2 regions of the Bradyrhizobium sp. C-145 genome follow, and region 2 is predicted to be linked to the other one. Evidence: predicted binding sites of a transcription regulator. Region 2 holds the regulator's gene; the other holds the start of a gene.
The links. Region 2 encodes HrcA, which represses chaperone genes, less so after heat shock. Its sites were predicted from a motif close to GTTAGCACTCNCNNNNNGNGAGTGCTAAC; they were not measured.

Region 1 (5,241 bases), 4.0 Mb from region 2:
GCATCGCTGCCGGGGTTTCGCATTTCGTCGTTTGCCAGAGTGGCTGGACCTTAGAAGTCCATGCCGCCCATGCCGCCGCCGGGGGGCATCGCCGGACCGGCGCCGCCCTTCTTGGGCAGCTCGGCGACCATGGCTTCCGTGGTGATCAGGAGCGCGGCCACCGAGGCTGCGTTCTGGATCGCGGTACGGACCACCTTGGTCGGGTCGATGATGCCCTTCTTGACGAGGTCGGCATATTCGCCGGTCTGGGAGTCGAAGCCGTAATTGTAGGCCTTGTTCTCGAGGATCTTGCCGACGATCACCGAGCCGTCTTCACCGGCGTTGATCGCGATCTGGCGAGCGGGAGCCGACAGCGCCTTGCGCACGATCTCGACGCCGGTCTTCTGGTCGTCGTTCTTGGTGCGCAGGCCCTTGAGCTGCTCGGAGGCACGGAGCAGGGCGACGCCGCCGCCCGGGACGATACCTTCCTCGACAGCCGCGCGGGTCGCATGCATCGCGTCATCAACGCGATCCTTGCGTTCCTTCACCTCGACCTCGGTCGCGCCGCCGACGCGGATCACCGCGACGCCGCCGGCGAGCTTGGCCAGACGCTCCTGGAGCTTCTCACGGTCGTAGTCCGAGGTGGTCTCCTCGATCTGCGCCTTGATCTGGGCCACGCGCGCCTCGATGTCGGCCTTCTTGCCGGCGCCGTTGACGATCGTGGTGTTCTCCTTGTCGATCATCACCTTCTTGGCGCGACCGAGCATGTTGAGCGTGACGTTCTCGAGCTTGATGCCGAGATCTTCCGAGATCGCCTGGCCGCCGGTCAGGATCGCAATGTCCTGCAGCATGGCCTTGCGGCGATCGCCGAAGCCCGGAGCCTTGACGGCCGCGACCTTCAGACCGCCGCGCAGGCGGTTCACGACCAGGGTTGCGAGAGCTTCGCCTTCGACGTCCTCGGCGACGATGACCAGCGGCTTGCCGGTCTGCACCACGGCCTCGAGCAGCGGCAGCAGCTCGTTCAGCGAGGAGAGCTTCTTCTCGTTGATGAGGATGTAGGCGTCGTCCATCTCAACGCGCATCTTGTCGGCGTTGGTGACGAAGTAGGGCGAGATGTAGCCGCGGTCGAACTGCATGCCCTCGACGACGTCGAGCTCGGTCTCGAGCGACTTGGCTTCCTCGACGGTGATGACACCCTCGTTGCCGACCTTCTTCATGGCGTCGGAGAGGAACTTGCCGATCTCCTGGTCGCCGTTGGCCGAGATGGTGCCGACCTGGGCGATCTCGTCGTTCGAGGTGACCTTCTTGGAGTTCTTCTGGAGGTCCGCAACCACGGCTTCGACCGCGAGGTCGATACCACGCTTGAGGTCCATCGGGTTCATGCCGGCGGCAACGGACTTCGCGCCTTCCTTCACGATCGCCTGAGCGAGCACGGTGGCGGTGGTGGTGCCGTCGCCGGCCGCGTCAGCGGACTTGGAGGCGACTTCGCGCACCATCTGGGCGCCCATGTTCTCGAACTTGTCGTCGAGCTCGATCTCCTTGGCGACGGTGACGCCGTCCTTGGTGATGCGGGGAGCGCCGAACGACTTGTCGAGCACGACGTTGCGGCCCTTCGGACCGAGCGTGACCTTCACCGCATTGGCGAGGACGTCGACGCCGCGCAACATCTTGTCGCGCGCTTCAACCGAGAATTTGACTTCTTTGGCTGCCATCTGGAATTTTCCTTGAGGTGTTTGACTGGAGGGAAAGAGGGGCTCTTAGGCCGCCTTCTTCTTGGAAGCGGGGACGTCGAGGACGCCCATGACGTCGCTTTCCTTCATGATCAGCAGGTCTTCGCCGTCGATCTTGACTTCGGTGCCGGACCACTTGCCGAACAGCACGCGGTCGCCGATCTTGAGGTCGATCGGGATCAGCTTGCCGGCTTCGTCGCGGCCACCGGGGCCGACGGCGATGACTTCGCCCTGGGAGGGCTTTTCCTTGGCAGTGTCGGGAATGATGATGCCGCCAGCGGTCTTCTCTTCTGCGTCGATGCGCTTGACCACGACGCGGTCGTGAAGCGGACGGAATTTCATGCAGTCCTCCTAAGCAATTGCACGAGTTGAGGATTTTTAGATGGTTAGCAGTCGTTGCCCGCGAGTGCTAGCACGGGCGAGGCAGAAATAGGACGGGAATTTTGCGGGGGCAAGGGCTTCTAGCAGAAAAATTAGCACCCGGAAGCGCGGACTGCCAGAATCTCTTTTCCATCGTTAACGGCGCGCCGGGCCCGTATTAGCACGGAGCCGCGTCTGCTGCTAACGCATTGAATTTCAACAGCTTGTTAAACTTTTGAGCTTGAGATGAATTGTCAGTTTGCGTCACATTTCGCTCATGTGAGCGCATCAGTACCGGGTGGCTCGTCAAGCACACACCGACCAGGCCGCCCCCTTCAATGCGCTCCTGCAAAGGAGGTTGGCATGGGACTGCGGAGTGGGGGCGTTTCCGAGGATTTCCGGAAACAGATGCTGGGTTACGGGCTGACGACGGCGCAAATTCTCTATCGGATGCCGGATCATCCCTCGCTGCTCCAGACTTACGTCTGGCAGAACTACGACATGTTTCCGAAATTTCCGGCGCTGAAGGATTTCCTCGCCTTCTGGCAGGAGAAGCTCGACGGGCCCCTGTTCTCGGTGACGGTGGCACATTCCAAGCTGATCAAGCCGGCCGAGCTGCGCGCCGTAGATGGCGTGTTCCGGCTGCATTGAGGAGAGATCAGACGCCGCCGCTGCAATAGCGTTTCCACATCGCGCGATAGGCGTCGTCCACCGCTCGCGCGTATGAGGCAGGATTGCCGGCGGCCGCAGCGTCGATCTGTCCGGGCAATTCGCGGCGCAACTTGTCGAGGTCGCCGATCTGCGCCGCACCGCTAGCTGCGATTTCGATATAGGCCTCATTGCCATCCGCGACCCAGTTCGGCAGGCCAAGCGCGGTGAGGATGGCGCCGCCGGCACGGCTGGGCAGACTGGTCCCGAGCTTCGCCACCACGGGCACCCCCATCTGCAAGGCTTCCAATGTGCTGACGCCGCCATTCTGCGGGAAGGTGTCGAGCGCAATGTCGACGCGATTGAACGATGCCAGATGTTCGCTTCGCAAGGTGGCTCCGAGCAAATCGACGCGTTCGGCCGGCAATCGGCAAGCCGCAAACCGCGCCAGCAGATTGTCGCGGACCAGTTGATCGTCCAGTGCAACATCCTTGATCAGAAGTCGCGAACCCGGCACCCGCTCGAGAATCCTGGACCAGACTTCCACCGCCTCATCCGAAATCTTGCTGATGCGGTTGAAGACACCGAATGTGACGAAGCCGTTCGAGAGCGCCGGCATTGGCGCGCGAGCAATCCCGGCCGGCAGTGGTGCCAGCGTCACGAAGCACGGCAGGTCGACAACGGTCTCCGCAAACAGATGCCGAACCGCGAAAGGAATCGCGACGGGGTCCGAGAACAAATAATCGATCGTTGGCAGCCCCGTGCCAGTACCGTGGCCCCAACCATGCACCTGGATCGGTGCCGGCTTGCGCGCGAACACGCCGAGCCGGTTGCCTCTGGTATGGCCGGACAGATCGATCAGGATATCGACGCCATCGGCGCGGATCTGGGCGGCGAGGCGATCGTCGGTCCATTGCGAGGCGTCGCGCCAGCGATCGGCGAACCCTTGAAATTCGCTGGTCGTCGCATCCACCTTTGACGAACAAGAGTAGCACACGATCTCGAACTGCGCCCGGTCATGGTGTTGCAGGACTGGCTTGAAGACGAACGCGGCCGAATGCGCGTTAAAATCCGACGAGACATAGCCAAGCACCAGACGGCGATCCAGATCGCGGTCATTGTCATGCGGTCCCGCCGCTTCTGAAGCGATTTTCGCGCCGATCTGCTCCCACCATACTCGCCGCGCTTGCTGATGCTGCTCAACGCTGGCGTTCGGCACAAAATCGAGCGTAAATATCTTGTTGGAGATCGCGCTCTGGAGGTCAGGCTGGATGTCAAGGGCTCTGTCGAAGCTGGCGAGGGCTTCCTCGACCCGGCCTAGCCCGGCGAGACAAAGGTCGAGCACCGAGTGAGCTTGAATGGAATCGGGAGCGATCGCGAGGGCCTTCTCGCAATCGTGCGATGCCTGGGCAATTTGCTGGATCTGGAGCAGGACACTGGCCCGTGCGAGCCACCCATTCGCGTCGTCGGGTGCCAGCGCGATTGCCCGATCGCCGTCTGCCAGGGCTTCGTCAAATCGCTGAAGTTCTCGCAACGCGATGGCGCGGTTCGCGAGCGCTGAGGCATAGTCAGGCTTGATCGACAGCGCGCGGTTCAGGCTTGCGACGGCCTCGTCATAGTTGCGCTGACGGCAGAGCGCCCAACCCCGACCGTTGTGGGCTTCGGCAAGGTTGGCGTTAATCGCGAGCGCCTTGTCGTAGCTCTCGAGCGCTTCCTGGACGAGATCAAGGGCCACGCTCGCGTTGCCGAGATTGGACAGGGCCAGGGCGTAGTTAGGTCGCAAGGCGAGGGCCTTTCGATAGCTCTCGCGTGCGTCATCGTGACGTCGTAGCCCGTTTCGCGCAACGCCTAGGCTCATATGAGCCTCGGCAGATCGCGGATCCACGGCAACCGCTCGGCTTAGCAGAAATTCGGCTTGCTGGTAGTTTTTGGCATCGGACTCCAAAGTGCCGAGCATATGCAGCGCGATGAATTGGTTGGGTGCGAGCTGCAGGAGTTGGCGATAGGCCGCCTGGGCCTCGGGGAAAAGCCCCATCTTGTGCAGCTGGAGTGCGTGCCCGAGCAATGGCAGCACTTCGGCCTTTTGCCGTTTCTGAAGCCGGGCATTTTGAAATGCACGCTGACCTACGTTGCCCATGAATCAATTCCCCCAGAATCTCCCGGCGAGATTAATTCAGCGTGAGAACGAATTCGAGACGATGGCCGCGCGCCACGACAGCTTGGGACAAGCTACGACCGATTGGTCGTCGAGTGACTGGCCTTAAGCCCGGCAATTGCTGCCTCGTCCAAGACTGGATAATCTGCCTTCGGGTTGTACCCGTCCGGCGGGGCGCGGCTCAGATCAGGGAGGCAGACAATGGCCAAGCAAAAGGCATCAAGACCCGCAACGAAGACCGCGGTGAAGAAGCGGAGCGGCGCCAAGGCAGCGGCGCGATCCTCGGCACGCAAGGCAGTGAGGGCGAAGGCCCGCACTGCCGCACCCAAGAAGCTCGCACGCCCTAAGCAGCGCATCGCGATCAGCCAT
Region 2 (5,241 bases):
ACAAGATCGAGACCCCCGCGGGCCTTGCCTATTTCACCACCGAAAGCGGCAAGTCCGGCGACACTCCGGTGAGGCGCTATTCGATGATCGTGCCGGGCGCCGGCTTCTCCGGCTATGTCGCGGTGCAGATCCCGGAGAATGCGACCAAGATCTACACCGATGAAGCGGTGCGGCAGATGTTTGCGAGCACTGTGACCCGCAAGCGGGTCTCGGCCGAAGAGCAGATCGCGCTGATGCCGTTCAAGATCACCGATCTCGCCGACTTCAAGGACATCCGCACGCTGGCGCCGGGCGCGAGCATCATCCTGGCCGACGGCAACGAGAGCGCAGGCTATGAGTCGAAGCCGTTCATGATCCTCGGCCTGATCGGTGCCACCCCGCAGCAGGCCGACGACCGCGCCCGCTTTGCGCAGGAGGCGGCGCTGCAGATTCCCGGCGTGCGCGAGTCGCGCGTCACCATGTCCGAGCCGATCCGCATCAACGGCCAGCAGGGTTTCGAGACCCGGATCGACGGCGTCAGCGGCAAGGACAAGACGCCGGTGACCGTGGTGCAGTGGATCCGCTTCTCGACCGGCGGCGCCTCGCTGCGCATCATCGCCAGCGCCCCGCGCGACCAGTGGCAAGCCGCCTTCACCCGCTTCCGCGCCGTGCGCGACGGCATCCAGCCGAAAGGGTAGTCGCATCCACAAACTGGATGCGCTCCCTCCCCCGCTCGCGGGGGAGGGTTGGGGAGAGGGTGTCTCCGCAAGGGGACACTCCCGACGTGGACAGAGCCCTCACCCGCCGCGCTCTGCGAGCGCAGCGACCTCTCCCGCAAGCGGGAGAGGTTAAGCGAACCCGCCGACCAAGCCCAACCACTCACCAATATCGGCTGCATTTTCGGGCTTCTGTTCGTATGCGAACGGAACTAGGCTTTCTTCCCGTGGATCATCCTGGAGGGGAGACGAACGATGCTGGATCGGCGACACATGTTGGCGGCGCTTGCGACTACCGCGCTCGCGGGCCTCGCTCCAACCGCGCCGTTTGCGGCCGCGTCAATCAAGCCGGACGAGGCCTCCGCCCTGCTCGTGATCGACGTGCAGAACTGCTTCCTACCCGGCGGCAGCCTTGCGGTGAAGGAAGGCGAGCAGGTGGTGCCGGTCATCAACAAGATCGCGAAAGCGTTTGCGAACGTGGTGATGACGCAGGACTGGCACACGCCCGGCCACATCTCGTTCGCGTCGGTGCATTCCGGCAAGAAGCCGTTCGAGACCGTCGATCTTCCCTACGGCAAGCAGGTGCTGTGGCCGGACCATTGCGTGCAGGGCACCGACGGTGCCGCGCTGTCGAAGGACCTTGCGATCCCGCACGCCGAACTCATCATCCGCAAGGGTTTTCACAGGGACGTCGACAGCTACTCGGCCTTCCTCGAAGCCGACGGCAAGACCTCGACGGGCCTTGCCGGATACCTGAAGGGCCGCAAGATCAAGCGCGTCTTCGTCGCTGGCCTCGCGACAGATTTCTGCGTCGCCTGGACCGCGCTCGATGCGCGCAAGGCGGGCTTCGACGTCCATGTGGTGGAGGACGCCTGCCGCGGCATCGACACGCAGGGCTCGCTGGCAAAGGCCTGGGCCGATATGGCCAAGGCCGGCGTGAAGCGGATTCAGTCTGCCGATATCGCGGTGAGCGCGTAAGAGTTTCGCACCGTCATTCCGGGGCGATGCGAAGCGTCGAACCCGGAATGACGGCGAAGCCGTGAGACTCAATTCGTCGCGCCGCTCGACTCATTGTTGTTGGCCGCGGCCGCAGCCTTCGCGCCGCCCTTGGCGACACCGACCAGGGCGGGACGCAGCACGCGTTCGCCGATGGTGTAGCCGGCCTGCACGACCTGCACCACGGTGCCCGACGGCACCGACGCATCGGGCACCTCGAACATCGCCTGCTGGAAATTCGGGTCGAACTTCTGGCCCTGCGGATCGAACTTCTTCACACCGTGCTTTTCCAGCGCGTTGAGCAGCGAGCGCTCGGTGAGCTCGACGCCCTCGATCAGCGAGATCAGGCCGGGATCGGCCGCGGCACGCGCCTCGGCCGGAACGGCATCGAGCGCGCGCTGGAGGTTGTCGGCGATGTCGAGCACGTCGCGGGCAAAGCCGGTGATGCCGTAGAGGCGGGCGTCGGCGACTTCCTTGGTGGTGCGCTTGCGCAAGTTCTCCATCTCGGCCAGCGTCCGCAGCATGCGGTCGCGCGCCTCGGCGGCTTCCTTCTGCAGCGTCTCGACCGAACCGGGCTCGGGATCGTCGGGCATGATGTAGGGCTTCGACACCACGGGCTCGCCGGTCGGCGCGGTCGTGTCTTCGGGTTGCCGGTCTTGATCGGTCATCGGCTCTATTCTCGAACTCGTCTCAGGGGATTGTTGGCCCGGATATCGTGCCTAAGCTTACGAAAATCAAGCGCCTGTGATCGGAGGAAACGCCGGTCAGCCCCCCAAAAGGCGACTGACGATACGGGCGGCGTAGTCCACCGTCGGGATCACGCGGGCATAATTCAGCCGCGTCGGGCCGATCACGCCGAGAACGCCGACGATATGGCCGGCGGCATCCCGATAGGGCGAGATGATGGTGGAGGAACCCGACAGCGAGAACAGCTTGTTCTCGCTCCCGATGAAAATTCGCACGCCTTCGGCGGTCTCGGCCCGGCCGAGCAAGTCGATGACGCCGCGCTTGGTCTCGAGATCGTCGAACAACAGGCGCACCCGCTCCAGATCCTCCAGCGCGTGCAGATCCTCCAGCAGATTGGCGTGACCGCGGACGATGAGCTGGCGGTCCTCGTTCTCCCCGCCGGACCAGCTTGCGATGCCAGCCGAGATCACCTTTTGCGTCAGCTGATCGAGCTCGGCGCGGGCCTCCCCGAGCGCGGTCTCGAGCTCGAGCCGCGCCTCGGCCAGCGTGCGGCCGCGAATCCGCGCATTGAGGAAATTGCCGGCCTCGGTCAGCGCCGAGGAGGGAACTCCGGGCGGCAACGTCAGGACGCGGTTTTCGACCTGGCCATCCTCGCCAACCAGGATCACCAGCGCCTTCTCCGGTTCCAGGCGGACGAATTCGATGTGCTTGAGCCGCGCATTGGATTTCGGCGTCAGCACGACCGCGGCGGCACGGGTCAGGCCCGACAGCCGCATCAGGGCCTGGTCCAGCGCCGCCTCGACCGATTGCGCCTCGCCGACGGAAGAGAGCTGGCTCTGAATGGATTGCCGTTCGGCCTCGTTGAGGTCGCCGACCTGCATTAAGGCATCGACGAAGAAGCGCAGACCGAGTTCCGTCGGCAGCCGGCCGGCGGAGGTATGGGGCGCATAGATCAGGCCGAGCTGTTCCAGATCGGCCATGACATTCCGCACGGAGGCCGGCGACAGCGGCATCGCGATCAGGCGCGAGATATTGCGCGAGCCCATCGGCTCGCCGGTCGCGAGATAGCTTTCGACAATTTGACGAAAGATGTCGCGGGAACGCTCGTTGAGCTGGGCGAGGCCTGCGCGCGGCGCGATCAGATGGATCGGATCGTGATGGGCCACAGACGGTAACTCCTCTCAGATACTCATAATTTGTCCATCCCGGGCGCTTCTGACAAGCGTGGCGTTTACAGGCTCGACATCAGGGGGTGAAAAAACCTTGCCGCCTACCCTCGCCCCTCCTACAAGCACCGCGAACAGCCTTTCCCGTGAGTTTTGGAGGATTTCCCATGCGGCCAAGCCGCCGTGCGCCCGACGAATTGCGCCCCGTGACGCTGGAGCGCGGCGTGGTCAAATATGCGGAAGGCTCGTGCCTGGTGAAATTCGGCGACACCCATGTGCTGGTCACCGCCACGCTGGAAGACCGCCTGCCGCCGTGGCTGAAGGGCCAGGGCCGCGGCTGGGTCACCGCCGAATACGGCATGCTGCCGCGCGCAACCTCCGAACGCACCCGCCGCGAGGCCTCCGCCGGCAAGCAGAGCGGCCGCACCGTCGAGATCCAGCGTCTGATCGGCCGCTCGCTTCGCACCATCGTCGATCTGGAAGCGCTCGGCGAGCGCCAGATCACGGTCGATTGCGACGTGCTCCAGGCCGACGGCGGCACCCGCACGGCCTCGATCACCGGCGCCTGGGTCGCGCTTGCCGATTGCATCAACTGGATGAAGGCGCGCAACATGATCAAGACCAACGTGCTGCGCGACAACGTCGCCGCGATCTCCTGCGGCATCTACAACGGCACGCCGGTGCTCGATCTCGACTACGCCGAGGATTCGGAAGCCGAGACCGACGCCAATTTCGTCATGACCGGCGACAGCCGCCTCATCGAGGTGCAGGGCACCGCGGAACGCGAGCCGTTCACCGAAACCGAGTTCCTGGCGTTGATGGCGCTGGCGCGCAAGGGCGTCGCGCGTCTGGTAGACTTGCAGAAACTGGCGGTAGCGTAGTCAATAGGCCATGCACCGCCGAATCACGGACAAGCTCGTCATCGCTACCCACAATCCCGGCAAGCTCGCCGAGATGCGGGAGCTGCTTGCCCCGTACGGCATCGAGGCGGTGTCGGCCGGAGATCTCGGCCTGAGCGAGCCCGAAGAGACCGGCAATGATTTCCGCAGCAATGCCGCGATCAAGGCGATCGCGGCGGCGCGGGCAAGCAAGCTCCCGTCCTTCGCCGATGATTCCGGCATCGTGGTCGACGCGCTCGACGGCGCGCCCGGCATTTTCTCCGCGCGCTGGGCCGGGCCAAACAAAGACTTCGCAGTGGCGATGGCGCAGATCGAGCGCCTGCTCCAGGAGCGCGGCGCGACGATTCCGGCGAAGCGCACCGCGCATTTCGTCTCCGCGCTCTGCGTCGCCTGGCCCGACGATCATCTCGAACAGGTCGAGGCGCGCGTCGACGGCACGCTGGTCTGGCCGCCGCGCGGTACCGCCGGCTTCGGCTACGACCCGATGTTTTTGCCCGACGGCCACAGCCGCACCTTCGGTGAGATGGATAGTATCGAGAAGCACGGCCTGCCGCCGCTCGGCCTCGGCCTGTCGCACCGCGCCCGCGCCTTCGTGAAACTGGCGGAGATCTGCCTTGAGCCGCGCTAGAGCGTTTTCGAGCGAAGTGGATACCGGTTCGCGCCAGGAAAACGCGTCAAAACGAGAATCTGCAGCCTTCGGCGTCTACGTGCACTGGCCGTTCTGCCTGTCGAAATGCCCCTATTGCGACTTCAACAGCCATGTCCGCCACGCACCAATCGACGAAGCGCGCTTCGCCT

Region 1: the regulator HrcA is predicted to act here: its motif matches at 2,095-2,123, upstream of LRP30_RS25945 (co-chaperone GroES).

What each region holds. Positions count from the first base shown of each region.
Region 1 covers NZ_CP088150.1:5,485,340-5,490,580, reverse strand. Annotated here, with positions in the region: gene groL (chaperonin GroEL) at 51-1,691, opposite strand; gene LRP30_RS25945 (co-chaperone GroES) at 1,737-2,051, opposite strand; gene LRP30_RS25940 (usg protein) at 2,433-2,720, shown strand; gene LRP30_RS25935 (tetratricopeptide repeat protein) at 2,728-4,854, opposite strand; gene LRP30_RS25930 (cupin domain-containing protein) at 5,074-5,241, shown strand, end outside.
Region 2 covers NZ_CP088150.1:9,491,522-9,496,762, forward strand. Annotated here, with positions in the region: gene LRP30_RS44690 (hypothetical protein) at 1-677, shown strand, start outside; gene pncA (bifunctional nicotinamidase/pyrazinamidase) at 951-1,673, shown strand; gene grpE (nucleotide exchange factor GrpE) at 1,742-2,359, opposite strand; gene hrcA (heat-inducible transcriptional repressor HrcA) at 2,456-3,544, opposite strand; gene rph (ribonuclease PH) at 3,712-4,425, shown strand; gene rdgB (RdgB/HAM1 family non-canonical purine NTP pyrophosphatase) at 4,436-5,071, shown strand; gene hemW (radical SAM family heme chaperone HemW) at 5,088-5,241, shown strand, end outside.